Regions from separate parts of the Exiguobacterium sp. PHA03 genome, predicted to be linked through region 2. Evidence: riboswitches for the same ligand, from Rfam matches in the RefSeq annotation. Region 2 holds a riboswitch; the other holds the start of a gene.
What was found. A riboswitch is a leader RNA that binds a small molecule or an ion and turns the genes downstream of it on or off. The one in region 2 is predicted to bind lysine.
Positions count from the first base shown of each region.

Region 1: it holds a riboswitch for lysine, as region 2 does, so the genes downstream of both, Q7C19_RS14695 (aspartate kinase) here and Q7C19_RS11420 (amino acid permease) in region 2, are expected to answer to the same signal.

Region 1 covers NZ_JAUTYQ010000004.1:172,965-188,054, reverse strand. Annotated here, with positions in the region: gene mprF (bifunctional lysylphosphatidylglycerol flippase/synthetase MprF) at 1-2,166, shown strand, start outside; gene nagA (N-acetylglucosamine-6-phosphate deacetylase) at 2,351-3,508, shown strand; gene nagB (glucosamine-6-phosphate deaminase) at 3,505-4,266, shown strand; gene Q7C19_RS14725 (LCP family protein) at 4,591-5,700, shown strand; gene phnF (phosphonate metabolism transcriptional regulator PhnF) at 5,757-6,491, opposite strand; gene Q7C19_RS14715 (alanyl-tRNA editing protein) at 6,620-7,768, shown strand; gene Q7C19_RS14710 (GNAT family N-acetyltransferase) at 7,765-8,193, shown strand; gene Q7C19_RS14705 (argininosuccinate synthase) at 8,312-9,517, shown strand; gene argH (argininosuccinate lyase) at 9,514-10,884, shown strand; lysine riboswitch at 10,955-11,132, shown strand; gene Q7C19_RS14695 (aspartate kinase) at 11,245-12,444, shown strand; gene Q7C19_RS14690 (aspartate-semialdehyde dehydrogenase) at 12,458-13,450, shown strand; gene dapA (4-hydroxy-tetrahydrodipicolinate synthase) at 13,468-14,349, shown strand; gene dapB (4-hydroxy-tetrahydrodipicolinate reductase) at 14,346-15,090, shown strand, end outside; gene dapD (2,3,4,5-tetrahydropyridine-2,6-dicarboxylate N-acetyltransferase) at 15,079-15,090, shown strand, end outside.
Region 2 covers NZ_JAUTYQ010000002.1:44,388-59,477, reverse strand. Annotated here, with positions in the region: gene Q7C19_RS11450 (glycerol-3-phosphate dehydrogenase/oxidase) at 1-1,107, shown strand, start outside; gene bcaP (branched-chain amino acid transporter BcaP) at 1,155-2,591, opposite strand; gene Q7C19_RS11440 (DUF2252 domain-containing protein) at 2,817-4,112, opposite strand; gene msrA (peptide-methionine (S)-S-oxide reductase MsrA) at 4,181-5,128, opposite strand; gene Q7C19_RS11430 (hypothetical protein) at 5,198-5,380, opposite strand; gene Q7C19_RS11425 (solute:sodium symporter family transporter) at 5,441-7,201, opposite strand; gene Q7C19_RS11420 (amino acid permease) at 7,742-9,223, opposite strand; lysine riboswitch at 9,355-9,543, opposite strand; gene Q7C19_RS11415 (MarR family winged helix-turn-helix transcriptional regulator) at 9,709-10,164, shown strand; gene Q7C19_RS11410 (diguanylate cyclase) at 10,302-11,393, shown strand; gene Q7C19_RS11405 (TetR/AcrR family transcriptional regulator) at 11,435-12,040, opposite strand; gene Q7C19_RS11400 (HlyD family secretion protein) at 12,233-12,889, shown strand; gene Q7C19_RS11395 (DHA2 family efflux MFS transporter permease subunit) at 12,902-14,593, shown strand; gene Q7C19_RS11390 (hypothetical protein) at 14,724-15,090, shown strand, end outside.

The DNA.
Region 1 (15,090 bases), on a different contig from region 2:
GCGCCGACATTGATTAGCGGTTTGTCAATCTTATCGACATTATCCCTCTTGCACATCTTCCCAGCGTTTGAAGTGCTTGAAATGAAGAAATGGTTATGGCCTGTCATCATCGGTGTTGCCTTATTCTTCCCGCTCTATCTATTGTTCTCGTTTCGACGTGGGAACAGCAGCATTCATCCGAAATCGATTGCCTTATACTCCGTTGTATCGTTTGCGGAATGGTTTAGTGCCGGTGTCGTCGTCTATCTCATTTTGGCAGCACTCGGAACAGACGTCAGTTTTGCAAAAGTGATCGGTGTCTTCATCATCGCTGCGACAGCCGGTTTGATTTCGATGGTACCCGGCGGATTCGGTTCATTCGACTTAGTCTTTTTGATCGGTATGCAGCGTGCCGGAGTCGAGGAAGGCATCGTCTTGACGGGATTATTGATTTATCGTCTCGTTTATTACTTGATTCCCTTCTTAATCGGTGTCGTCTTCTCGGCTCGAGAGTTTAGTGGTCCAGTCGTCAAGATGATCGAAGATAAACCCATTGTTGGTCCGTCGGTTGAGGTCGGGGGTGTCATTTGGCGCTTGCAATTGCGATTCCTCAGTAAAATTCGTCACTTCACCTTAGCGTTGATTACGCTTGTCGCGGGTATCACGATCTGGGGGCTAGCGATTTTGCCACCGGTCTCGACACAATATGAATATCTGGAATCTAAATTGCCCCATGAAGCGTTGTTGCTCGCAAACAGTTTCTTTTTGATGGGCGGACTATTATTTGTCCTCTTATCGACGGCGCTCTATCGTCGAACGAAGCGTTCCTTGTATATGATGTATGGCGCATCGTTCTTCGCGCTGGTCGGGATGGCACTTCGTGGATTTAACTTGATTTCCTTCCTTGCCGTCGTCGTCGTCCTCGGATTGTTACTGATGTCTCGTAACGCGTTTCATCGGGAACGGACACTGATTACGACGTCGCGTTTCATCCGGGTTGCGTTCGTTGGTCTGTTGTACATTGGCGGGTTCGTCTTTTTCGGATACGCTTTTTATACACTCGGGTCAGCAGACGGAACAGAAGTGTATCCGTCGCATGAGATTTTCATGTTTGCCGCGAGCTCATCCATCTTTGCGCTCGTTTATGGATTAGTTTTCATACGCTTGTTTAACACCTTTAATCAACCGGTGCTCGGGGAGCGGTTCGATGCTGAAAAAATCGAAACGGTATTACGTGAACAGGGTGGCAATTATTTGAGCCATTTGGCGTTTCTCGGAGATAAGCGCTTCTTCTTTTCCGAAACAGGTCGTTCGTTCATTCAGTTCAGTCAGACTGGTAATCGGATCATGGTACTCGGTGATCCAAGTGGAGATCCAAAGGAGCATTCACAAGTCATCGCCTCCTTCCTGCGCCGTGTCGAAGATCTCGGATACATTCCGAACATCTATCAGATTCAAGCACAAAACATGTCGCTGTATCATGATTTCGGCTTCAACTTCTTCAAACTCGGCGAAGAAGCGATCGTCGATATTCCGTCTTTCACCGTATCAGGAAAAAAACGAGCTGGACTTCGCTCGATTAAAAATCGCTTTGAACGAGAAGGTATGACGTTTGAAGTGATCGAGCCACCTTTTTCGGATACATTGTTAGCAGAACTGCAAGAGGTCTCGGATGAATGGTTAGGTGGGAAGTCTGAAAAAGGCTTCTCACTCGGTTACTTCCACAAACCTTACTTAAATCGAGCACCAATCGGCATCATGCGTGAAGCGGAAGGACGGTTGATCGGATTCATGACGTTCATGCCTGCTTACCAAGAGGGGGTCCTATCGATTGACTTGATGCGTTTTCGACCGGACGGACCGAACGGGATCATGGATGCGATGTTCATTCGGCTATTCGAATATGCGAAAGAAGAAGGCTACCGGACATTCAACATGGGAATGGCGCCACTCTCGTCCGTCGGCGAGGATGAAACGTCCTTCTGGCAAGAACGTGTGGCGGCAGATGTCTTCAATAATATTCGTTACATGTATAGTTTCACGGGTCTACGACGATACAAAGAAAAATACGATCCAAAATGGGAAGGGCGCTACCTTGCTTATCGAAAGCGGCAATCGTTACCGATAGCAATCTTAAAAGCGACGCGTCTGATTTCTCGAAAGAAAGACCGAATTTTATTACCCTGATCGACTGACGCATGAAGATGGCAGTAGACGGGTATACAAAGGGCGACCCTTTGTCTAATGACAAACGGGATCGCCCTTTTGCAATTTCAGTTCAAATGTATAAAGGTCTATACAACTAGAAATAATCACGTTATACTAAATACGAAAGCAAGTCATGGAACGGATAGAGAAAGGGTGATGCCAGATGACAGTGATCATCAATGCCCGGATTTACACGGGAGAGCAGACGATTGAAGACGGGTTCATTCGCTTTGACCGAACCATCGAGGCGATTGGAACAATGTCGGAATTTGAGGAAATCGCAGGAGAAGAGACGATTGATGCGCACCATCAATCACTCATTCCTGGAATGATCGATGTGCACATTCATGGGGGATATGATGTCGATGTCATGGATGGAGATGCCGAGAGGTTGCATCATTTCAGCCGACAGATGTTACAAGAAGGCGTGACGTCCTTTTTAGCGACGACGATCACCCAAGATTGGGCAGACATCACACGAGCGCTCGAGACGGTGCGAACAGTCGTTGAGGAAAAGGACACGACGATCGTCGGTGTTCATCTCGAAGGACCGTTTATCAACCCGGATTATGCTGGTGCGCAACCGCGCGAATATATCGTTGAACCCGATGTCGAACAGTTCCTGAAATGGCAGGAAGCGTCTGGCAATACGATCAAACTCGTGACCTATGCCCCAGAACGCCCGGGAGCGCGTGCATTCGAGGAGGCAGTGCGATTAACGGGTGCGATTCCGTCTGCCGGCCATACGGATGCGACGTATACCCAAAACCAAGCTGGTCATGTCACCCATGGTACTCATCTCTACAATCAAATGCGTGCGCTGCATCACCGGGAACCGGGAACAGTCGGGTACTGTCTCCTGACGCCGGAAGTCTATGCCGAGATCATTCCGGACGGGATTCATAGTGCACCGGAAATGGTGGACTTCGCCTACCGGATAAAGGGTGCAGATCGATTGATCGTCATCACGGATGCGATGCGCGCCAAAGGACTCGCAGAAGGTGAATACGAGTTAGGGGGACAAGCTGTATTCGTTCGAGACGGTGCGGCACGCCTTGAGAATGGTAGTTTAGCCGGAAGTATTTTGACGATGGACGCCGCTTTACGAAACATCATCGCCTATACAGGTTGTACGCTCGAAGAAGCGGTTCGTATGACATCGGTCAATGCGGCAAAAGAGCTTCAGTTGACACAAAAGGGAAGTCTCTCGGTCGGTAAGGATGCGGATATTGTGTTGCTCGACGAGGGATTACACATTCAAGAAACGATTCATCGTGGTACGCGATACCGGATCACGAACGGAAAGGAGTCTACCTCATGAAATGGATGATTGTAGAAAAAGGAGAAGAATTAGCGCATGTGGCGTATCAATTTTTGAAACAGGAAATTGAGCGTCATCCGGAAGGATTAACAGTAGGGCTTGCGACGGGCAGTTCACCAGTCGGTGTGTATGAAGAATGGCGGAAGGACTCGCTTGACTGCAGACATGTGACGACGGTCAATCTAGATGAATATGTCGGTCTCAGCCCAGAACATCCACAAAGCTACCATACGTTCATGCAAGAACACTTGTTTAATGATGTACGTTTCAAGGAGTCTTTCGTACCAATCGGGAATACGGAAGATCCGGTTAAAGAAAGTGAACGATACGAGGCGCTCGTGCGCAAGCGAGGAATCGATATCCAATTGCTCGGAATCGGAGCGAATGGACACATCGCTTTCAATGAACCAGGTACGCCGTTCGATGCGAAGACACACGTGACGGAATTGACGGAATCGACGCGAGAAGCGAATCAACGTTTCTTTGATCGATTGGAGGAAGTGCCGACGAAAGCGATCACGATGGGAATCGGTACGATCATGGAAGCAAAAAAAATCCTTCTCGTCGCTTCAAGCGAACGAAAGGCAGAAGCCGTACGCGATATGATGGAAGGGGTCGCGACGACGGATTGTCCGGCGACCGTGCTCAAACGCCACGCCGATGTTATGGTGATCCTCGACGAAGAGGCCGCCTCTTTATTGTCAGATGACGCTAAACGTACAGGGCGGGCTGCTTATTTGAATTTCATGAAAGCATGATGGAGAAACACGAATGAATTACAAGGTACAGAGCCACCCCATCAATTGGCTTTGTACCTTTTTTGTGGTTCATGAAAGAAGGGAATAAAGCCCGGTCTCATGCGATTTTATATTTTAACGTGAGATAGGTGAGGAAATAACGAAAGACGACATGCTGGTAGCATTCATGCTAATCAGGCAAAGTGCTACGATACCGGAATTATTTTAGATGCAACTATTCTGTGCGGTTTCTTTAATCGAAACGTAAATTGACATTTCATTAAATGTCCGGATAATGGAGATTAGCGAACTTTACGGAAAATTTACATGAAAATGAGGGTTTACATGATGGAAACGCGATCCGCACGAAAGAGACAGCCAAGTGCTGGCAAGATGTTCATGAAAGTCGTCGCTGCACTCGTCCTGCTCGTCACAATCATCGGTTCTGGTTATGCTGGAGCTGTTTTTATCAAAACGCAAGAAACATTGGCAAAGACGCAGATTAAGATTCCCGGCTCAAAAGTGAGCTCTAAATATGATGATGTTCCGTCTGAATCATTCTTGATTCTCGGAACGGATGAAACGAAAAAAAGCAAGGAACGTCATGAACCAGCTCGTTCAGACGTCATGATCGTCGGAATTTTGAACAAAAAGACGGAACAATTAGTGTTGACGAGTATCCCACGTGATTCACTCGTGAACATCGATTATTCGAAGTATGATATCCCGTACGGCAAGACAGCTGTTGAGCAAGATAAGATCACACATGCCCTTTACTTCGGTTCGATGGATAAATCGAATTCCTACAACGGCATTAAATTAGCACGTGAAACGACAGAAAACCTACTCGGGATTCAAATCGATCACGTCATCAAAGTTAATTTCCAAGGATTCGTTCAATTGATTGATGCATTAGATGGTGTCAATATCGATGTACGGTATGCGTTTAAAGAACAAGATTCAAAACGTAAAGCGGGTACCATCACCGTTGATAAAGGAAAGCAACATTTGACGGGGGAACAGGCACTGGCCTATGTCCGGAACCGTCATGATGATCCGCTCGGTGATATCGGTCGCGGACAAAAACAGATGCAAGTCATTCAAGCGGTCGCAAAAGAAGCGGCAAGTTTCCGTTCGCTCAGTGCATACCGTGATATTTTGGATGCCGTGGGTGATAATGTTGAAACAAACTTAGGACCGAATGATTACACACGCTTAGCAGATTTCACTGCAGCACTCCGTGACACAACGGAGTATCAGCTCGCTGGAGAAGGCTATATCGGCATTAGCGGGAAATGGGAATACCACCTCGATCCGAATCAACTGGAACAAGTGAAGAGCAACTTAGCGAAAGCGATGCAAGGTCAAGAAGTCAAGCCGATCGCAGATGAAACGGATGCTGTACAAGATACGACAGAACAAGCACCAGAGACAGAAACGATCCCTGCGCAGTAATCTATACACGAAAACCCCTCGAATCACCGTCACAGTACGGCGGTTCGAGGGGTTTTTCAACGTTGGCGTTCCATTTCGACAGTGAAGGTATATCGATCTCCTCGGTAAGCAGAGATGACGTATTCAAACGGTTGTTCCGTCGCGAGATACGTCAGTTGCTCGACGGATAAGACAGGCGAAGCGGTCGACAAGCCAAGGTGACTCGCTTCTTCCTTTGTCGCGAGACGTGATTCAAACGTTTGACTCGCACGTCCGAGGTTTAATCCACTCGCTTCAGCAAATGCATAAAGTGATGCGGTCGCGACGTCTTGATCGAGTCCAGGCAGGAGTTGCTCTGGGATGTAGACAGTCTCAAGAGCAAGAGCTTGCTCATCAGCAATACGTAAACGCTTCAATTCATATACGGATGCGCCTTCACGAATCCGGAGCTTATTTGCGATCGTCATCGACGCGTCGATGATTTGATAGGAGAGGAGCGCACTCGTCGGTTCTAGTCCAAGATGTTCCATCTCTTCCGAGAAACTCGTCAAACCGGAAAGTTGCATGACGATTTTTTTATTCGCAACGAATGTTCCTCGTCCTTTTTGACGAATCAAGTAACCAGCGTTGACCAAGTTTGAAATGGCTTGACGAACCGTCATTCGGCTAATTTGGTGGGCCTCGGCGAATTCGCGCTCGGACGGAATCAAGTCTCCAGGTTGAAGGACGCCGCTTTCGATTTGTTGTTTTAAGGCAGCTTCAATTTGATAGTAAATGGGGAGTGGTGAATTTTTATTGATGTGCTGAATCACGGCATTTCGTCCCTTCGCGATCGGTAGTCTTTCGTCTAGTGTACTAGGAAAAAGGCAAGCCGACAAACGGTTCTGGATGAAATATGGCATAATACAGAGTGAAACTGACAGAGAAAGGTGGTCGAGGCATGCGCCCCGAACAAATAGAATCCGATGTCCGAACCTTTCAGACATCCCTTCGTGCGACAAAACAAGTAGACGGCTATTGGGTTGCTTTAGAGAAAAGTTACTTTTATCCGGAGAGCGGTGGACAGCCAGCGGATCGTGGAACATTGAACAACCAACCTGTCCTTGACGTTCAAATCGAAGACGGTGTCGTCTGGCATCAACTGGCGAATCCGCTCACAGGAGACGTCACCGGGATCATAGATGATGCAGTCCGAATTGATCATGCGGCGCAACATACGGCACAACACGTCATCTCTGCGATCTTACACGATGAGTCGAACATCAAAACGCTTAGTTTTCGGACGGGAAGTGAGGTTTCGACGCTTGATATCGAGACACCTGAATGGACAACTATTCAACAAGAACAGCTGGATCGACGATTACGACATGTGATTGAACAAGGATTACCGATCACGGCGACTGAATATGACGAGGAGGAAGCCCTACGTCTACCATTACGAAAAACACCACAAGTCGAAGGACGAATTCGTGTCGTTCAAATCGGCACACTTGATTATAGTGCCTGTGGTGGGACGCATCTCGATTCGACGGCACAGCTCGAGTTGATTCTCTTTACTGGGGTCGAACGGATTCGTGGGAACATTCGTCTATCCTATGTCGCAAAGGAACGGGCATACCAACTTGTTCAGTCAGAACGTCACGCCTTGAGGGAAGCGGCGCAAGCTTTGTCAGTCAAGCCGGTTCAAATGCTAGAAGCCGTTCAAGCGTTACAAGAAGAACAGAAACGCTTAACGAAACAGGTCGAACACGCCCAGGAACAACTTGCAACATTCACGCTCGCTCAAGCTTTAGAACAACAAGAAGGTATTCTGATGTTTGAACATCTGAATGAAGAAATCAAAGCATCCGAGCAACTCGCTAAAGCGATCCAAGAAGCGGGACGCGTCGGCGTCGTCTGGAATGGGACGACAAACAAGTTACTGATGAGTAGTCCAGGGGAACCCCATCTCGGGAAGTTCGCTAAAGCGCATGTCCAAACATTCAATGGACGAGGTGGAGGAAGTGCGGTTCAGGCACAAGCACAATTTACGAATCGGGATGATGCGATGGCATATGTCGATCGATTACGGGAGGAATATCAGTTATGACAGTCATTCAAGTACGTACAGCAGAACAACATCAAGCCGTTCGGATGATCCGGGAGCGTGTCTTCGTCGAGGAACAAGGCGTACCACGTCATCTTGAATACGATACACATGATGAAACAGCGATTCATCTGCTTGTCCTCGATGAACAGAGTCGACCGGTTGCAACGGGTCGCACACGACCATATGACGACCAACGGATGAAGGTGGAGCGTGTGGCGACGCTGTCGACAGCCCGAGGAAAAGGATACGGTGGTGAGTTGATGCAGGCGATGGAACGTGTCGCGCGGCGTGAAGGAAAACAACTGCTGACACTCGGTGCACAAGTCCAAGCCATCCCGTTTTATCAAGGTCTTGGTTATACGATCGTCTCCGATGAATTCGACGATGCGGGCATTCCACACCGGACGATGGAGAAGAAAATGTAAGTTATTTTGAAAGAAATCCTGCAAAAAGGGTTTCTTTTTTTTGTTTTCTATGTATATATATAATTCATAATGAATTTTTATACAGACAAATGAATTAAAAACCAGGAGGGAATTATACATGTCAAAACAAAAATTAATCTTAGCGTACTCTGGGGGACTCGATACATCAGTAGCCATCAAATGGTTGAGCAAGGACTATGATGTCATTGCCTTATGCATGGATGTCGGAGAAGGAAAAGATTTATCCGTCATCAAGGAAAAAGCACTCCTCGTCGGTGCGATCGAATCAATCGTTCTCGATGTCAAAGAAGAATTCGCACAAGACTTTGTCTTGCCAGCACTTCAATATGGCGCCCATTACGAAAATGCCTATCCGTTGATCTCAGCGCTTTCGCGTCCATTGATCGCAGAAAAGCTCGTCGAAGTCGCACATCAGCATGGTGCGACGGCGGTCGCACACGGATGTACCGGAAAAGGGAACGACCAGGTCCGGTTCGAAGTTTCGGTCGCGGCACTTGATCCGTCACTCGAAGTCATCGCACCGGTTCGGGAATGGAAATGGTCACGGGAAGAAGAGATCGCCTACGCGAAAGAAAACAATGTGCCAATCCCGATCAACCTCGACAGCCCATACTCGATCGACATGAACCTTTGGGGACGGAGTAATGAATGTGGCGTCCTAGAAAATCCATGGACAGAACCACCACAAGACGCATATGCGTTGACGGTAGCACCAGAAGACGCTCCGGATCAGGCAGAAGAAGTCATTATCGGCTTTGAAGCAGGTGTTCCAGTTTCTATCAACGGGACGAAGTATCCATTAGCGAAACTGATTACGGAACTGAACATCATCGCTGGAGCACATGGGGTCGGACGGATCGACCACGTCGAGAACCGTCTCGTCGGTATCAAATCGCGGGAAGTCTATGAGTGCCCAGGCGCAACTGTTTTACTCAAAGCGCACGCTGCACTCGAGACTATTACATTGACGAAGGACGTCGCGCATTTCAAACCATTACTCAGCAAACAATATGCAGAAACGATCTACAACGGTCTCTTCCATGCGCCATTGACGAAAGGATTGAAAGCTTTCTTGACGGCGACACAACAGGACGTCACAGGAGAAGTTCGCGTTAAACTGTTCAAAGGAAATGCAACTGTCACAGGTCGTCAGTCGGCTGTCTCGCTTTATGATGAGAAACTTGCGACGTACACGAAAGAAGATGCATTCGATCATGAAGCAGCAAAAGGCTTCATCAAATTACACGGTCTTGCCGTTTCAACGCATGCGAGTGTACATCGTCAGGCGGGTGTAACGAAATGACCAAACTCTGGGGTGGACGTTTTACGGAAAGTGCTTCCGCTCAAGCGGAAGCCTTCGGAGCATCAATCACGTTCGATCAAAAATTAGCAAGCGTTGATTTGAGAGGCAGTCTCGCACATGCACAGATGTTATTTGAACAAGGGATTCTCGCTCAAGATGAGTGGACACAAATCCAGCAAGGATTAAAGCAACTCGAAGCGACGTTAAAGGACCATTCCTACACATTAGCGGACGAAGATATTCATATGAATCTTGAGCGTTTGTTGACGGAACAGATCGGTCCGGTTGCAGGGAAACTGCATACGGCACGGAGCCGAAACGATCAAGTCGCAACCGATTTACATCTATGGATGGAGCAGCATGTCGAAGCGTTGACGACGGCATTACGCGAGCTCCAATCGGTCATTACGGAACAAGCTGAGCAACATATCGAGACGGTTATGCCGGGGTATACGCATTTGCAACGGGCACAACCAATCTCGCTTGCGCATCACTTGCTCGCTTATTTCTGGATGTTCGAACGTGATGTCGAACGGTTGACGGACAATCAAAAACGGATCCGGAAATCACCACTCGGGGCAGGCGCGCTCGCGGGGACCACGTTCCCGATCGACCGTTTCCGTTCTGCCGAGTTGCTCGGTTTTGAGTCGGTCTATCCGAACAGTCTCGATGCTGTCTCCGATCGCGACTTCGTCATTGAATATCTCGGAATCGCCTCGACCGTCATGATGCATCTCTCACGTTTTTGTGAAGAAATCATCATCTGGGCGTCGCAAGAATTCGGCTTCATCGAGTTGTCTGACGCCTTCTCGACAGGTTCGAGCATGATGCCACAAAAGAAAAACCCTGATTTTGCTGAATTGATTCGTGGAAAAACAGGTCGCGTCTACGGCAACCTGATGGGCTTCTTGACGACGATGAAGGCATTACCACTCGCTTACAACAAAGACATGCAAGAGGATAAGGAAGGGGTCTTCGATACAGCAGATACCGTTCTCAAGTCCGTTCAAATCTTCACCGGAATGATTGAATCTGCGACGTTTAAGACCGAAGCGCTCAAGAAGGCGACAATGCAAGACTTCTCGAATGCAACGGAACTCGCTGACTACCTTGTAACGAAAGGCATACCGTTCCGGGAAGCGCATGAAATCGTCGGCAAAGCCGTCCTTTACTGTGTGCAGAACGGTTGTTTCCTGAAGGATTTGAACCTCGAGACGTATCAAACGTTCCATCCTGATATCACAGAAGACGTCTATCCGCTCCTCGATCCGGTTCAAGCAGTAGCACGCCGGACTAGCTACGGCGGGACAGGGTTTGCTGCCGTGTCGGAGCAACTCGAACTCGCGAAACAGCATCTTGCGAATTGACGAATTTTGAAAAAAAACAGTCAAATGACTGGATTTAACAAAAGATGTCTGCTATAACTGTAACTAACAACCGACAGATAGAGGCGCGGATGACATGAGTAGCATCATTCTTGAAGGCAAGCATGCCGAATGATGTGAAAGGGGAAGTCCGCCGAAGTGAACGAGAAGATGCTTCTTCTTGTTTGCTGGTACAACGGTTAAGATCCGTTGTACTGCCGAAACCGATGTTTCGGAGCGCTATCTTACGTAAAAGAACGAATGACTTTGTCTTCGTTTGTCCGATCGTGATAACGACGGGCCGTAGGAACGCTCCTACCGGCCCGTCGTTTTTTTCTGTATCGGGACAAAGGAGATAGGATTGTGACAACTGTACTTAAATTTGGTGGAAGCTCGGTTGCGACTGTCGAACAGATTCAGTCTATTGCGAATTATTTGAAGAGTCGCGCAGCCGAAGGTGAAAAACTCGTCGTCGTCGTTTCGGCGATGGGCAAGATGACAGATTCTTTGATCGCTCAGGCGCAAGCCATCACGGATCGCCCCGAGCGAAGAGAACTCGATCGACTGCTTGCCATCGGAGAAGAACAGACGATTTCATTACTCAGCATCGCCCTCAACTCGCTCGGTGTCAAAGCGTTATCGCAAACAGGCGCTCAAGCAGGAATCAGCACGATGGGCGTGCATACGAAAAGTAAGATCAAACAGATCGATGGAGATCTGTTACGACAAAAACTCGAAACGTACGATGTCGTCATCGTCGCCGGATTCCAAGGTGTCAACGAACTCGGTGATGTCACGACACTCGGACGGGGTGGGTCGGATACAACGGCAGTTGCCCTTGCGGCAGTCCTTGATAAACGGTGCGAAATCTATACCGATGTCGACGGTGTCTATACAGCTGATCCGCGAATCCATGCCGCCGCTCAACCGATTCCACATATCTCGTATGATGAGATGATGGAAATGAGCGCCCTCGGGTCGAAGGTCATGGAAATGCGAAGTGTCGAACTAGGAAAAAAATACGGCGTACACATCTTCGTCGGGAAAACACTTGAATCGAAAAGGGGAACATGGATCATGGAAGCGACGGAAACAATGGAACAAAAAGCGGTGACGAGTGTCAGTGTGACGAAGAACGTCTTGACGGTATCAATCAAACACGTACCGCAAACGAATGCAGCAGTAGCCGATATCTTCGAACTCTTATCGAACCGTCACGTCAATATCGACATGATCAGTCAAACGACGTTCGACAGTGACATCTTCTTATCGTTCTCTTGTCCACTCGACGAGGAAGAGTTCCTCGACGAAGCATTGAAAGATATCATGGATCGCTTCACGACAGTCAAGGTCGACCGCCACGATCAGCACGCGAAGTTATCTGTCGTCGGAATCGGGATGCGGGATGCAACAGGTGTTGCTTCGAAATTGTTCGCAATCTTCCGAGCGGAGAATATCCCGTTCTATCAAGTCACGACATCAGAAATCAGCATCTCGTACACGATTGCACAAGCAGACATTGAACGGACGGTTGCAGCGATTGCAAACGCGTTCGAGTTATAAGGAGGAAAACAGCATGTATCATGTAGCCGTCATTGGAGCAACCGGCGCCGTCGGTCAAAAAATGTTACAAGTACTCGCAGAACTGGACTTCCCGGTCAGCCGCCTGTCCGCTTACGCTTCTGCTCGTTCAGCAGGGAACACGGTGCAGTTCAAGGGAGAAGATATTACGATCCAAGCGCTGACGCCAAACATCACGGAAGACGGGATCGATGTCGCGTTGTTCGCAGCAGGCGGAACGATCAGTGAGCAATATGCCCCATTACTAGCTGAAAACGGAACACTCGTCGTTGATAATTCAAGTGCCTTCCGGATGCAGGAGACGATTCCACTCGTCGTGCCAGAAGTCAATCCGCAAGCGATTCAAGCGACAGACCGCTTGATCGCAAATCCGAACTGTTCGACGATTCAATCCGTCGTCGCTTTAGCACCGCTCCAGTCACTGGGATTCGAACGGATCAACTATACGACGTATCAGGCCGTATCCGGTTCCGGTCAAAAAGGAATCGAGGATCTGGCACGCGGGGCACGCGGAGAAGAGCCCGTCAATTATCCGCATCCGATTCACGATAACATCTTGCCGCATATCGATGTGTTCCTTGAGAACGGCTATACGAAAGAAGAGCAGAAGATGATTGATGAAACACGGAAAATCTTCAATCTTCCAGCATTACCAGTCAGTGCAACATGTGTACGGGTTCCAGTCACGAATTCTCACTCGGTTGCAATCAACGTCACGTTTACACAACCGACGACGGTCGAAGCGATCCGTGAAGCACTGGAAGGCGCACCGGGCGTCGTCCTCATCGATGATGTCGCAAATACGCGTTATCCGATGCCACTTGACGCAAGCGGGACGGACGACGTCTACGTCGGTCGGATTCGACAAGATGATAGTCTCGCGAACACGTTCCATCTCTGGTGTGTAGCCGACAACATTCGAAAAGGTGCTGCGTCAAACGCCGTACAAGTCGCACGCCAAGCAATCGAACAGTCGATTCATTCATAAAAAAGGAGGAGTTCTTCATGTTCAAAGGAGCAGGTACAGCGCTCGTCACACCATTTAATGAAGCAGGCGAGTTGGATCTACACGTATTCGAACGCTTGATCGAGCAACAACTCGCAACAGGGATTCAGGCACTTGTCGTCGGAGGGACGACAGGAGAAGGTTCGACACTGACAAACACGGAATTTGAACAACTATTGACGACTGCCGTTCAAGTCACAGCAGGACGAGTACCCGTCATTGCCGGAACGGGTTCGAACAACACGGCAGTAACAATCGAGAAAACATTACTCGCAGAACGCCTTGGTGCGGATGCAGCGATGCTCGTCACACCGTACTACAATAAAACATCACAAGCCGGTCTCGTCGCGCACTTCACGGCGGTCGCTGATGCAACCGAATTACCGATCATGCTGTACAACGTTCCGTCGCGGACAGGCGTTGCGATCGCAGTCGAAACCGCAGTGACGTTAGCACGTCATCCACGCATCCAAGCGTTTAAGGAAGCGAGTGGAGACGTCAGCTTCATGGGCGAACTGATGGCGGCGATTCCGGAAGACTTCGCGGTCTTCTGTGGAAATGATGATCAAATCCTGCCGTACATGGCGTGGGGCGCACAAGGCGTCATCTCAGTTCTTTCGAATCCGTATCCGGCAGAGACACAAGCACTTGCTGAGGCGTTACTCGCGCAAGATCTCGTCACGGCACGCCGGATTCAGGCAGACTTGTTACCGGTCATCGGTGCCTTGTTCAGTGATGTCAATCCGATTCCAGTTAAAGCATCGCTTGAAGAACTCGGCTTTGCTGTCGGTGCGCCGCGCTTGCCGCTCGTCCGTCAATCGGAAGCGGGACACGCCCACTTACTCGAAACGATGCGGGCTTACAAAGGAGTGGTTCGATGAAACTCGCGTTACACGGTTATGGGGCGACAGGACAATACGTCGTCGAACTCGCACCACAAAGTGTCGTTGCGATCGTTGACCGGACGAAGTCATCCGATACGATCGCTTCATATGCCGAGCTAACAGAGATGGCAGAGACGGTCGATGCAATCATCGACTTCTCGCATCCGAGTTTGCTACCGGATCTGCTCGCATATGGGCTGGCGACAAAAACACCACTCGTCATCGCGACGACTGGTTTTTCGGAGGCGGAACTGGCATCGATCAAGGACGCCGCAAAAGAAATTCCAATCTTCCAGTCGTACAACATGTCGTACGGCATCGCGATGGTGCAGCAACTGCTGAAGACACTCGTACCACTAGCAGGAGCGTATGACATCGAATTGCTCGAGAAACATCATAATCAAAAAGTCGATGCCCCGAGCGGAACGGCGGAGTTGTTATTGCAAACGATTCAGACGGCACGTGACGTCACACCGGTATATGACCGGTCACAAACGCGGCAAAAGCGGGAGACGAACGAGATCGGGATGCACGCGATGCGCGGCGGTACGATCTTCGGAGAACACGAAGTCTTATTCGCAGGTGTCGACGAATTGATTGAAATCAAACATACGGCATTATCGAAAAAAGTATTTGCTTCTGGTGCGATCAAAGCAGCTGAAGCACTCATTCAAAAAACAGCGGGACTCTATACATTAGAGACGCTCTACACACAGGAGGATTCACATGTTACTCACT
Region 2 (15,090 bases):
CGTGCCGTCAATTATACGAAAGCGGAATCGCTTGTCTACCACAATGGAAAAGTCGTTGGTGTCGAAGTCCGCGACGTCTTAAGTGGCAAAACGTATACGATTCGGGCGAAGAAGATCATTAATGCGACAGGTCCTTGGGTCGATGAACTGCGCGAAAAAGACGGTTCGAAGTCTGGAAAGTCATTACACCTGACAAAAGGGATTCATCTCGTCATCGATCAAGTACATTTCCCGTTGCAACAAGCCGTTTACTTCGATGTTCCAGACGGTCGGATGATCTTTGCGATTCCACGTGAAGGGAAAACGTATGTCGGAACAACGGATACGAACTATAAAGGAGATATTCTTGAGCCTGGTGTCACCGTCGAGGATCAGGATTACATCCTAGAGGCGACGAATCAAATGTTCAACGTCGAGTTACGACCTGAGCATGTCGAATCAACGTGGTCTGGACTACGTCCACTCATTCATGAAGATGGAAAAGATCCAAGTGAACTGTCCCGAAAAGACGAAATCTTCGTTTCGAAATCCGGTCTGATGTCAATCGCCGGTGGTAAGTTGACTGGGTACCGGAAGATGGCAGAACGAATCATCGATATGGTCGCTGAGCAATTCAAGACAGAAGAAAATCGAATTTATCTTGCTTCCCGTACGCACGATATCTTGCTTGGTGGTGGTCATCCACAAGGAAGTAAAGGATTCGCGCGTTACATGAAGGAACAACAACCAAAAGGCGAAGCACTTGGGTTGTCACCGAATGAGACGACATGGCTCATCCAGCGCTACGGTACGAATGTCGAACGTGTCTTCGAATTGATTCGGACACGCGGTGACGAAGCCGCTCGTTATCAATTACCGTTACACTGGTTCGGTGCCCTTCTGTATGGTCTAGAAGCAGAGCTCGTCATGCAACCCGGTGACTTCTTGAACCGTCGTGCTTCAGCCGTCTTCTTTGATTTCCCACATGCTGAACAATACGCAGACGGTGTTCTTGCCCTGATGCGTAGCGAACTCGGCTGGTCGGCAGAAGATGAAGCGAAAGCCAATGAAAGTATTCGTCGTGAATTTGATGCGGTTCGCGTCAAAGGTCCTGTTCCACTTTCCTAACACAAGAAGACCCGATCGCCTGAAGGCGACTGGGTCTTTTGATGTGTTTACTCTTCTTCTTTTGAAGCAGCAAGTTCCGCTGCCGGCATGTTTCCTGGGTGTAGATTTGAACGCTTACGCGCAAACGTAAAGTAAAGCACTAAACCGATTGCAAGCCAGATTCCGAAAGCAATCCATGTCTCGAGTTTCAAGTTGAACATCAAGAAGAGACATGCAGCGATTGCTGCGATTGGCACATATGGCATACCCGGACATTTGAATGCACGTGGGAGATCCGGCTGTGTTTTACGAAGAATCAAGACAGCGACAGAGATTAAGACGAATGCTGCGAGTGTACCCATGTTGACGAGGTTCGCGATGACATCGAGTGGAACGAATCCAGCGACGAGTGAACTACCAAGTCCGATCATCCAAGTCGCCTTGAATGGTGTTTGGTATTTCGGATGCACTTCGGAGAATACTTTAGGGAACATCCCGTCACGCGAGATCGCAAACGCGAGACGCACCATTCCGTATGTCATGACGAGAATAACCGTTGTGATCCCGAGAATCGCACCGAGATCGATGAAACCAGCGACCCAGTTTTGACCTGCCATTTGAATCGCAAGTGAGACCGGGTGATCGATACCAGCGAATTGTTTGTAAGGGACAATCCCTGTCATGATGGCTGCGACGATGACGTAAAGAATTGTACAGACAGCAAGTGAACCGATGATACCACGTGGTAAGTTCTTTTGTGGATCACGGACTTCTTCCGCTGCTGATGTAACAGCATCAAAACCGATGTACGCGAAGAAGACGATCGCAGCACCCGAGAAGACGCCTCCCCAACCAAATGGAGTGAATGGTGTCCAGTTTGATGGTTCAACGTAGCCAACACCGACGACGATGAACAACACGACGACTGCTAATTTGATGACGACCATGATGTTGTTGACACGTTTCGTTTCCTTGATTCCCATCGACAACAATGCCGTAATGGCAAAGAGGATCAGGAAGGCTGGAAGGTTGAAGTATGTCTTGGCTCCTTCTACTGCTCCTGGAGCTGCTGAGAGAGCTGTTGGCACATGGATATTAAATCCTGCGAGTAAAGACTGGAAGTAACCTGACCAACCGGCTGCTACGGCACTGGAGGCGAGTCCATATTCGAGAATCAAGTTCCAACCGATGATCCAAGCGAAGATCTCTCCCATCGTTGCATACGTATACGTATAGACGGATCCACTGACCGGAATCGTTGATGCAAATTCAGCGTAAGCAAGAGCAGCTAGACCACAGGCGATGGCAGATAGAATGAATGATACGATAAGTCCTGGTCCTGCAGTCAACGCTCCTGTTCCCGTCAAAACGAAGATTCCGGTACCGATGATGGCGCCAATTCCTAAAAACGTTAAATCCATCGCGCCAAGATTTCGAGCAAGTCCACTGTTGCGTTTACTTGCAGCAATCATAGCGGAAACATCTTTTTTCCGCGTCAAACTCATGATGTACTTCCCCCTATATCCTTTGTGATTTGTCTTACGAAGCGAGTCGTTCGTAAGAACTTAATCAAAAATTTACGAAGTTTTCAGATAAATTGATATAGGTCATTATACCTATTTGTTTTTTGCGTGACGCTTTCATCTGTTAAAGAGTAAAAATCACTTCAAAAATATCGGCATGTAACATCTGTTACATACCGATATTTTTCTCCTTTTTCAGTCCAGGTTTTAAGTCGTTTTCCACGTCTTCGTCCATTCTAAAAACACTTGGTAATCCAGCTTTGTTCGCATGACATAAGCTTCTGACCAACGCTCGATCTGCTCCAAAAAAGCGGTATCGGAAACACCGATAGCTCGAATGATTTCAACATCCGCATGATGGGTTAATATTTTTTCTTGAATTCCCGCATCTTGATCTGCCCGCGCATGGATTTTCGCGGTAATTTGACCTTGAATACATAACACGTTCTCAAGATCTTCCTGACTTTTTATATGCTTCGCCTTTAGTTTTTTCTTGTACGGTGAGCGCTCGCGTACATAATATTCCTTTTTTTCAATCGTCAGATAACCAAGATATGGATCTTCATGTGCCTGCATCGCCTTTTGCGACGTGATGACCCGTCTCCCTTGATGAACGGTTTCTGCTTCTGGACGATAAACGGGCAGGAATAACGAAGGGACAGACGTTTGCGCTTGTTTCATCTCAAGAATCAAATCTTCTTCTCCCCCTTCGCCCTCAATCAAGATGTAATAGCGCTCGAGACCAATGGATGCTGTCCCGCTGTCTAGCTTACGAACGATATCCTTGATCGTATAGAACGATTCCTCACGGCGATCCTCGGTGTCGATTGTCTCGATGTAGGAAGGCCAGGCAGACTCAATTGCTGCTCGTGTCGCATCATCTACTACTTCCATATCCGGGAGTGTACAAAATCGTCTCACGCCATCTACCAGTTCCGTTCGCTCCCCCATTAATTCTTCACGTTTTTTTTCTGCTTTTTTGATTAACTTCTTGATTGGTCCTTTTGTATTATCCCGTGTAAAACAAACATCACTTGGATCTTTTCCAAGTGCATACTTTTTTAAATCATGTAAGTATTCAAGAACATAATTACGAATTGCAGGGACTGAATCATATCCTGCCTCTTCAGCGAATAATCGCACAGAGACTGCCATGCGAATCAAATCGTATAAATACGATCCTAAGTATCCTTCATCAAAGTCGTTGACGTCGTAGATGATTTCTCCTTTTGCATTGCCATGGACACCGAAGTTCTCAAAGTGAAGATCACCTTGGATCCAAGTTGGCTTATCACGAGGTGTGTCAAAACCAAGCGGAATCCGGGTCACATCGTAATAAAAAAGATGCGAACTCCCCCGAAAAAAACGAAATGGACTCAAACTCATCTTGTCGTACTTTTCCTGACGTGCTTTCTCATCGAGCTGACGGATTTCATGATCATAGAAATCAAGTACCTTTGCAATCGTCATCTGTCGAATCTCTTCATACACGGACTGAAACATCTGATCCTCTCCTTTCCATTTGAAAAAAAGAGCAGTCAAAACGAAATCGTTTGACTGCTCCCTACATGTTACTCGAAATGTTTTTTATATTCCCCGTATCCTGCCGAATCAAGCTCTTCTACCGGAATAAATCGTAACGCTGCTGAGTTGATACAATAGCGTAGACCACCAAGCTCTGTCGGACCATCATCGAAAATGTGACCAAGATGACTATCTGCATTCGCAGAACGTACTTCCGTCCGCGTCATCCCATGACTCGTGTCGAGTTCGACTTCCATCTTGTCTTCTGAGATCGGTTTAGCGAAGCTCGGCCAACCACAGTTTGACTGGAATTTATCTTTTGATGTGAAGAGTGGTGTACCATCGACGATATCGACATAAAGACCTGGACGTTCTTCATCCCAGTATTCGTTACGAAAAGCGGGTTCTGTCCCGTTTTCTTGTGTGACTTTATACTGAATCGGTGTCAGACGCTCTTTCAATTCTTTTTCCTTACCATGATCCTTCCACGCTTCCTTAATGAATTTCGCACGACCGGAGCCGACGCTATACATCTGGTAGCGGAATGGGTTCTTTTTATAATAATCTTGGTGATATTCTTCTGCTGGCCAAAACGGCTTTTCCGGACGAATTTCTACCGCGACCGGACGCGAGAAACGTCCTGATGCGTCAAGCTCTGCTTTCGAACGTTCAGCTGCTTCACGCTGCGCTTCATCGACATAAAAAATAGCCGGCTGATATGATTCACCACGGTCATTGAATTGACCACCGCCATCTGTCGGGTCGATTTGACGCCAGAAGATATCGAGTAATTCTTCATACGTAATGACGGACGGATCGTACGTGACTTCAACCGCCTCCAAGTGACCTGTCGTTTCCGAACAGACCTCTTTATAAGTCGGGTTCTCTGTATGACCACCGGTATATCCTGAAATGACCTGCTCTACCCCATCATATTTATGGAATGGCTTGACCATGCACCAGAAACAACCACCTGCAAATATTGCTTTTGCCATCTATCTTCCCCTCCTCTGTATGTCTCTATTTTACCGCGTTCAGAGAATGGACTCGACTTTCCTGCTCATTCAATCCTCTGGATTCGTTTTTAGGCGACGCATGACGAAGTAAATTGCCGCGAAGACAAGAAGAAGTCCTCCAAGCGAGTACCAGATGTTATTCAAACGATAAATCATTTGGTACAAGGCAAGCGTCACAAGCAATAATGCGATCGGTAAGAAGGCACGCTTAAAGTGGTACCAGTAATTCACGAAGATCGCCTCCTGTTTTTCTTTCATCTTACCCGATATGTCATACCTTCTGCGAGAGGATTATTCAGCTTGACGATACTCTTCTTCGAGATAGGTCCGGTACTTCGCTTCCCAAGCATTTAGCGACACACGCCATAATATGATCGTTGCAATAGCAAGCCCCAACGTAACCGGCCAAAACCAAGTTGATACGATGCCTACTGTCGAAGCTAGTCCGATCTTTGAGAACAAAACGTACGTCCAAACGATAGATGTACATAATAGGATTGAGACTGGAATCGCGAATTTCCATGGAATGAGCTCGACAGAGTGTAGTCGATTGACCTTTTTTGACTGGACTGCTGGATAACGATACCCCATGAATACCATGAACAATACTTCAATCACGAGTAGAATACCGTACCCATGAATATAGCTAATGCCATGATCCCAACCGAACAGTTGTTTGAAACCGAAGACGAATAAGTAATATGCGAACACGTGAAAGATGATGACGATTTTCGCTGCAATCGCCGGGATTCGTTTCATGAAAATCCCCATTAATACGATAACAAGAATCGGAATGTTGAAAAATCCTGTGAATTGTCGGATTAAACTCCATAAGCCGTCCGGTGCATACATTAAGAACGGCGCAATGATGAAAGAAATCAAGGCAACGATCGTTCCAAACCATTTACTAACGCGAATCAGATGTTCATCACTTGCCTCTTTCGCAAACACTGGCTGATAGACATCCAGTACGAAAAGTGTTGCAATACTGTTTAAAAGCGAGTTAAACGAACTGAAGACGGCTCCGAGTAAGACAGCTAAGAAAAATCCCATCATCGAGACTGGCAGCAATTCTGTAATCAGTCGAGGATATGATAAATCACCGCTCGTCAGTGTATTTCCATACAAGTGATAAGCAATGATTCCAGGAATCAGCATGAAGACTGGAACTAACAACTTCAAAAATCCTGTCATTAAGACTCCTTTTTGACCTTCTTTTAAATCCTTTGCGCCGAGCACACGCTGAATGACATATTGATTTAGTGACCAATAGAATAAATTTGCGAATAAGATTCCCGTAAATATCGAGAAGAACGGAACGGCATCGGTTGAGCTTCCGATTGCGTTCAGCTTCTCCGGTTGCACAGTTGCAATCGTCTTCACCCCTTGAAGGAGATTCCCGTCACCAAGCGCAATAAAGCCAAGTACTGGAACTAAGAATCCAACGAAGACGAGTCCGATCCCATTCAACGTATCGGAGACAGCCACCGCACGTAGTCCTCCAAAAATCGCATAAATCGCTCCGATGATCCCGACGACCCAAACGACTAACCAGAGGGACTGCGTATAGCTGAGGCCGAACAACTCAGGGACATCGAACAACTGCAAGACAGCAATCCCACCTGAGTACAGCATTGAAGGGATCGTGACACACATATATCCGAGTAAAAAGAGTAAAACTGTCATCCGACGAACCGTCTCATCATAACGGTGACTTAAGTATTCCGGTAACGTCGAGATACCAAGTCCAAGAAACTTCGGAAGTAGATAGATGGCCATGATGATCGCAGCAAAGCCCGCTGTGACTTCCCATGCCATACTTGACATGTTCCCCATAAAGGATTGCCCATTGAGCCCAATCAACTGCTCTGCTGATAAATTGGTCAGCAGTAACGAGCCGGCAATGAACACGCCACTTAGCCCTCGACCTGCTAAGAAGTACTCATCAACACCTTGTGTTTTCCCGCGCGTCAACCGGTACGATATGTAAGCAACGAGCAACATGAAAAATGCTGCAGAACCTAATGTAAAAAATAATTCAGATGTAGTCATGTATCTCCCTCCCTCTCTTTTTCAAAATTCCTATTCTCAAATATGTATTCATTGATTCCTTTTTTATACTTTTTCAAAACTATATTTTAGAAAACGTTTTCTTTTTTAGGAACAAAAAACCACCTTCATTTATAGAAGGTGGTTCCGATTGCAGAAAATGGACTGACTCAAAAATGACTCGTCTTCTCGCCCTTTCCTCAGGCGAGACACAAGCCAGTTTTCCCGCTTCATTCAAGCAGGAAAACTGGTCTTGTTTGTCTCTGACAGCGCAAAATTGTGCTTTTTCCTGTAGGAGTGGCGTGTAACGTGTCATTCTTCTTTATACCCGGAAGGAGAATCAAAGAAGCGTTTTGTTCACTCGACATCGCTTCCTAGGAAAAAACAAGCAAGAGCGACCCTGCAGCGAAGCGACGCGATGCTTGTCCCAGGAAAACGATTCGAAACGAACAAAAAAGCGCAATCTTTCTCATCAGACTCATCAGAGAAAAATTGCACTTTGTCTTCAATCTCAATCACCTTCATTAGAAGGTGGTTCACACATTATGATTGACGTGGATGTTCCGGGAAGTCCATCTCGTCATAACGAACGATTGACGTCCGGTTTTTGAATTTATGTCCTAACCAGAAGGCAAGGAATAATGGAATACCAACATACGTTGCGGCAATTCCGACCCAATCAATTTGATCCGCGAGGAATGCGGCATAGTTTTGACCAACGATGACAAGGAAACAAAGACCGAATGCAAACAGCGGACCGAACGGGAACGCTGGTGCAACGTAAGGTAAATCTTTCAACGAATGACCTTGTGCAAGGAATCCTTTACGGAAACGATAGTGACTGATCGCAATTCCGAGCCATGCGATGAATCCTGTCATACCTGAAGCATTGAGTAACCACAGGTAGACTTGTCCACCAAACATCGATGTTAAGAAACAGAGCGCACCGATTGCTCCTGTTGCAAGCAAGGCGTTACGCGGTACCCCATTTTTCGACACTTTTGCAAAGAACTTTGGTGCATCTCCTTGACGAGCAAGTGTATACAGCATCCGTGTGGAAGCATACATACCTGAGTTACCGGCAGATAGAACAGATGTCAAGATGACGGCGTTCATGAGTGCTGCCGAGAACGCAAGACCTGCTTTTTCAAAGACGAGCGTAAACGGACTAACGGCAATGTCCGTGATGTCATTGGAAACCAAGTTCGGGCTCGTATACGGAATGAGCATCCCGATGACGAAAATCGCAAGGATGTAGAAGAGTAAAATGCGCCAGAAGACTTGTTTGACTGCTTTTGGAACGTTTTTTTTCGGATTTTCCGATTCACCTGCGGCAATTCCGACTAGTTCTGTTCCTTGGAAACTGAATCCAGCAACGAGGATGATTCCGATGACGGCAGGAATACCACCGACGAACGGCGCATCCCCGAGGGCAAAGTTTTTAAAGCCAACTGGTGGCTCCGATGTAAAGACACCGAAAATCATCGCAACACCGACGACTAAGAAGACGATGACAGTGACGACTTTAATCATGGCGAACCAATACTCCGCTTCCCCAAAACCTTTAACGGAGAAGTAGTTCAAGCCGATCATGAGTAAAAGGAATAAGGCACTGAAGTAAAATCCAGGAACGTCCGGGAACCAATACGTCATAACGATTTGTGCTGCAACGAGCTCAACTGCGATCGTGACTGCCCAGTTGTACCAGTAGTTCCAGCCGAGGGCAAAGCCGAATGAGGGATCGACGAATTTTGTCCCGTATGTCGAGAAGGATCCGGCGACAGGCATATACGCCGCCATTTCGCCAAGACTTGTCATTAAGAAGTAGACCATCAGACCAACGATTGCATACGATAGGAGTGCACCACCTGGTCCTGCTGCTGCAACGGAAGCACCGGACGCGATGAAAAGTCCTGTTCCGATTGCCCCACCGATGGCGATCATCGACATATGACGGGCTTGTAATCCACGTTTTAATCCTTCGGCTGTCGAATCTGTTGTTTGTTTCACATCTAGTTTGTTCATTTCGTTCGCTTCTCTCTGTTTAGATTTTTTGAGAGGACACTTTTTGAATGAAAAAACAAAAAGCGCCCTCATCTTCCAGATGGAAGATGAGAACGCAACATAATAAAATGAATGCGCCTCATTCTACCGTCGTGAAAGATAGCTCTCCACAAGTAAGTGATACCCGACTTGTGACAGTATTAGACCTATTCGATCTAATCCCAATCGATCATCTTCAAAGCGATGATTGATTTCGGCAATTCTTCCTTTCAGGTCACTTCATTTGTCGCTTGACGACATCCGTAACCGTACTCTTAAGAACTGCAACCTCCATCCCACTGGTTGAGTGAGAACTGAATTAAATTAGTTATTACTACGCCATATTACACAAACCGCCACGAAATTGTCAATTGCCTTTTTTGAATCTGGGGTAGTAGATGGTAAAAATCCGATATGTTTAGTACACTAAATGATAGAAGTCCACTGAGAGAAAGGATGCTGCTTGCATGCCACAGGAACGTGATTTGCTGACTTACCGACTCGAGGAACAAATGCGTGTCATTCTTCGTACCCTGCGACGTGAACTTAATCGACTATTTGAAGGAACAGCAACCCGAAGCGAATTTTTCATCTTACGGAGTCTTTCAGAAAACGGTCCCCAGCGTCCGACACTTCTTGCGGAACAATTTGAGCTGGCGACGAGTCAAGTCACTGCTTTAACGGATAAGCTCTATAAACAAGGATATGTCACACGGACGCGTTCGACGGAAGATCGTCGCTCGATTGTCCTCGCTTTGACGGATGACGGAGAGCGTGCTTTTCGGGAACTCGAGGTCGTCCGAAGAAACTATTTACAAGATCGCTTCGGAACTTTAACAGAAGAAGAACTGGAAACGATGATTCGCGTCTTCGATAAGATTTTACTGACGATGGATGAGGATACGCTCACTTCGTCTTCATAAAAAACGGTAGATTTTCTACCGTTTTTTATGTTTTATCTAAACATTTACCTCTGTCTAACCGTTACCTAGATGAGTATACTGGAGTATATATATGGAAATCTGTTAGCTGGGGGAGTTGGGAGGATTTGTTGTCCATCATGAATCAATTCATCATTAACTTTTGTCTACTGTTCACGACGATTACTCTCTTATTCTTGCCATTTCGGAATCGACCACGTATTTCGCTGAATTCCAGCTGGAGTACACGCCTCATATTGGGAAGTGTCTGTGGTCTGATTGCAGTTTTGTTGATATTCAATGGCATTCAGATTGATGTCGCCCGTGTGGATTTACGAATCATCCCAGTCGCGATCGCTATGCTATTCGGTGGTTTCCCGAGCGCCATCGTCGCCGGTATAATGATCATCGGGACACGTTACTTTTTGACACCCGTCGATCAAATGGAGGGTTTTTATCTGTCCACACTGATTATCGTCTTAATCATTACGACGATCGGAATCGTACGTCGATTCGTTCATGTCTCGACACGCCATTTTCAATTATTGGTGTCAATTGGTGTTCTCTATTCGTTACCTGCCATCTATATCCTGACAAACAGCTGGTCGACATTCTTTAAAATTTCAATCGCTTATATCTTCTTTAATCTATTGGCTGGCTTTGTTGCTTTTCGACTGCTGACGGAATTACGCCGTCACTTCGAAAACATTCAGTATCAACAAAAACTAGCGATGACGGATGCTTTGACTGGACTTGCCAATCGGCGCCGTCTCGATGATTCACTGTCACTTGTCGGTTCAACGGATCAAGGGTATTCACTTGTCTTGATTGATATCGACTTCTTCAAGCACGTCAATGATACATATGGTCATGACGCCGGGGATGATGTCCTACGTCAACTCGGCATGACACTCGCTTCCTTAACACGACCGGATGACCTCGTCGGACGGTACGGTGGTGAAGAGTTTTTGATCATTTTACCAAGCACTACAGCTAAAGAAGCTCAAAAAATCGCAGAGTTGGCTCGGATGACGGTCGCACGCAACCTGTTCCCGACGGCAGACGTACCTGATCTGCAAATCACGATTTCGCTTGGGATTGCACATTCTAGTGGTTCCCATACGTCTCTTGAAGCATTACAACAAGCAGATAAAGCGTTGTATTACTCAAAAGAAAGCGGACGAAACCGAAGTACGATTTATACGAAGGAACTTGCCTTCCGACAAGCTTGAATACGAGACACTTCCTAGCGGGAGTGTCTTTTTCTATGACCTTATTCCGTTTCTTTCGGAAAACCGATGCTTTCAACCGTTCCAAAGACGATCATCCGGCTCAATTGCTCCGCCATATATGCGGATGAATATGGTCGACCGTTTCGCAACCAGGAAATCAATAATCCTAACTGTCCACCAATGACATAGTTCAGTAACAAGTCCCGATCGACGAAAGTCGCATCTTCTGCGACTTGAGATCGAAAGACGAGGCGATAATTTTCTTTCAACGTATCAAGAAAACGTGAGATGAACGTTTTGATAGGACCTTGAACGAGCATCGTCTGGTAAAACAATTCGTTTTCTTCAATGTGAATGAACAAACGAGCAAAATAACGACTGACCTGTTCGACTGTCGGAAATACAGTGCCTGTACCTGTAATCCGAATCGCTTGTTCGAGCGCCATCATCTGTTCCTCAACGATTTGGTCAAGCAAATCATATTTATCTGTGTAGTGCGCATAAAAGGTCGAGCGGTTCACACCCGCCCCATCCGTCAGCATCTTGACGGTGATGCTCGAAAAGCTATTTGTCTTCAGTAAACGAAACAATTCCATCGTAATACGGTCACGTGACCGTTTTGGTCGTGGATCACGGCTCTCTTTCATGTGCATTTCACTCCTTTTCCATCATCTTTTTAAAAATGAATCCGTTATCATTTATTTTTCCAACATTTTGTCGGAAATTGTTGGTTGTTTGTTATCTAACTATCCATATAATTAACTATATTAATTACTCCTCCCCCCAGAGGAGTACTTTTTTTGAATCGATTGTACACAAGAAAGGATGCTAACACACCCATGAGTATGAAAAAATTATTAATCATTAATATCGTTACACTCATCGTTTTGATCGGTGGTGGGGTCGTCGGATACTACTATTACGATCAAGCAACAAGCTATGTCAAAACAGACAATGCGAAAATCGATGGCAAAATGATAACGATTGCTAGCCCAAGCGCTGGTAAATTAACGGACTGGTCTGCTAAAACAGGCGAATCGCTCGACAGCGGTGCAACACTTGGTCACATCATGACTGCGCAAGCTGGACAAAAACCAACAGATCTTTCTGTTTCGATGCCTGCGAAGGCAACGATCGTTCAGTCGATGGCGACAAAGAACGGCTTCGTCGCAGCCGGTACACCACTTGCCTATGGTTTTGACTTAAACGACCTTTGGGTCACAGCGAACATCGAAGAAACAGAAATCGATGAAATCAAAGTCGGACAAACCGTTGACGTGTATGTCGACAGCTATCCTGACACGACACTTTCTGGTGAAGTGGAACAGATCGGAATGACGACAGCTTCGACGTTCTCGATGATGCCTTCTTCAAACGGAAATGCGAACTACACGAAAGTCGCACAAGTCATTCCAGTTAAAGTATCACTCTCGCAAGAAAAATCACTCGACATTCGACCTGGTATGAATGTGACCGTCCGCATTCATAAGGATTAAGGAGGGACGTTCATGTCTACTACCTTCTTGTTCGGATATAGTGCGTTCACGATTCTGATCATCATCGGCGTCAACTGGATCGCCCGCCGGAATCGTCAATCCGACATCGCACTGGCCACTGACGGACCGACACTTGAGGAGTCCCTCGAGACGGAACCGACGATGACCGTGACACCACCAGTCGCAGCACCTTCAAAACAAGTATCGACTGAAAACGTCAGTATTCCGAAAGTACTGACGGTCTTACTGATTGGTATGTTCATTGCTATTTTGAACCAAACGTTGATTAATGTCGCGTTACCGGTTCTAATCAATGACTTCAACGTGTCGACGTCCACTGCCCAGTGGTTGACGACAGGTTTCATGCTCGTCAACGGGATCTTGATTCCGATCAGTGCTTTTTTAATGCGCAGTTATACGTTCCGCCAGTTGTTCCTCGCTTCGATGACACTCTTTTTCTTTGGATCAATCATCTGTTCGATGGCGATGAACTTCCCGGTCATGATGATCGGGCGTGTCGTTCAGGCGGCAGGTGCTGGTATCTTAATGCCACTAGGATCAAATGTCTTCATGACATTGTTCCCACCGCATAAGCGTGGCGCTGCCATGGGAATGCTCGGAATCGCGATGATTCTCGCTCCAGCAGTCGGACCAACGATCACGGGATATGTCATCCAAAACTATGATTGGCACGTCATGTTTTATGCGATGTCGTTCTTTGGATTAGTGACATTGCTACTTGGTACGGCTTGGTTCCGACTGACACAGCCACTCTCGAAACCTTCTTTTGATGCACTTGGTGTCTTATTCAGTACGATTGGGTTTGGCAGTCTCCTTTATGGATTTAGTGAAGCCGGGAATGACGGCTGGGATAGTCCGATCGTCATCAGCTCGATCGTCATCGGTTTAATCGGAATCGCTGCTTTTGCAATGCGTGAGCTGTCGATGGAAGATCCGATGTTAAACATTCGCGTCTTGAAGGTTCCGGAATTTTCATTTACCCTCTTCATCAATGTCATCGTCACGATGGCGTTGTTCGGTGGGATGTTGCTTTTACCGATTTACCTTCAAAGCATTCGTGGTTTTTCACCGGTCGATTCAGGTCTTCTCCTTTTGCCCGGATCACTAATCATGGGAATCACCGGACCGATTGCCGGTCGTTTATTTGACCGCTTCGGTATTCGACCGCTCGCTATCTTCGGTTTGACGTTGATGACGTACGGGACATGGGAATTGACGCAATTAAACATGGATACGTCGTATTATTCCATCATGGGCATCTACATGCTTCGGTCATTCGGTATGGCATTCATCATGATGCCGATCATGACTGCCGGTATGAACGCTTTACCGATGAAGATGATCCCGCACGGAAACGCAACCCAAAACACACTTCGTCAAGTCGCCGGCTCCATCGGAACGGCAATTCTCGTCACCGTCATGACCCGTCAAACGACGGCTCACTTGGCAGACGATGCGAATCAGTTCACGACGCTCGACCCGACGCTTTCGCAACATTTAAACGATCTTGGACAACAGCTGGGTAGCTCACAAGCTGCTTCAACGAGTTGGTTTACGATGCTGACAAAACAAGCAACGATCCAAGGGATCACTGACGCGTTCTGGATTGCGACCGTTTTATCTGCGCTCGCATTGATTCTGTCCTTCTTCTTGCACGGAAAAAAAGAACCAAATCTGGATTGATTCATGAAGGACCAGTTGATGTCATATCAGCTGGTCTTTTGCTATACTTCGTGAAAAGTTCTTCTTTGCACTTCTCTCTTAAAATCGATACACTAGGGACAATGAGTTTCATATCTAAAGGAGATGCTTTATGGTTGCCTTTCTGCAATTTTATGCGTTTATCTTTGCTTGTTGTTTTGCTTGGCAAGTCGGTCGACCATCGCCTTGGTCGCAAAAGATTTTTCGCGCCTTTTTAACAAGTGTCAACGGGCTCTTCGTCTTTGCACGTGCCTCGATTTCAATCTTTTTGTTAGTTGGACCACTATTACTCGTCACATATCTTGTTTTTCCACGATTAATCACTTTTGAAAATGGTTTAGCGATGGTGATCAGTGTGCTCGTCATCGGTCTGGTCGATCGTCTCGTCAGTCTCGTCGTCCTACCACTCATGCGTTCCTTTTTCCTAAAACGTCAACGCGTCATGCCACAATCGGTGGAAATGGTGCTCTATACGATGG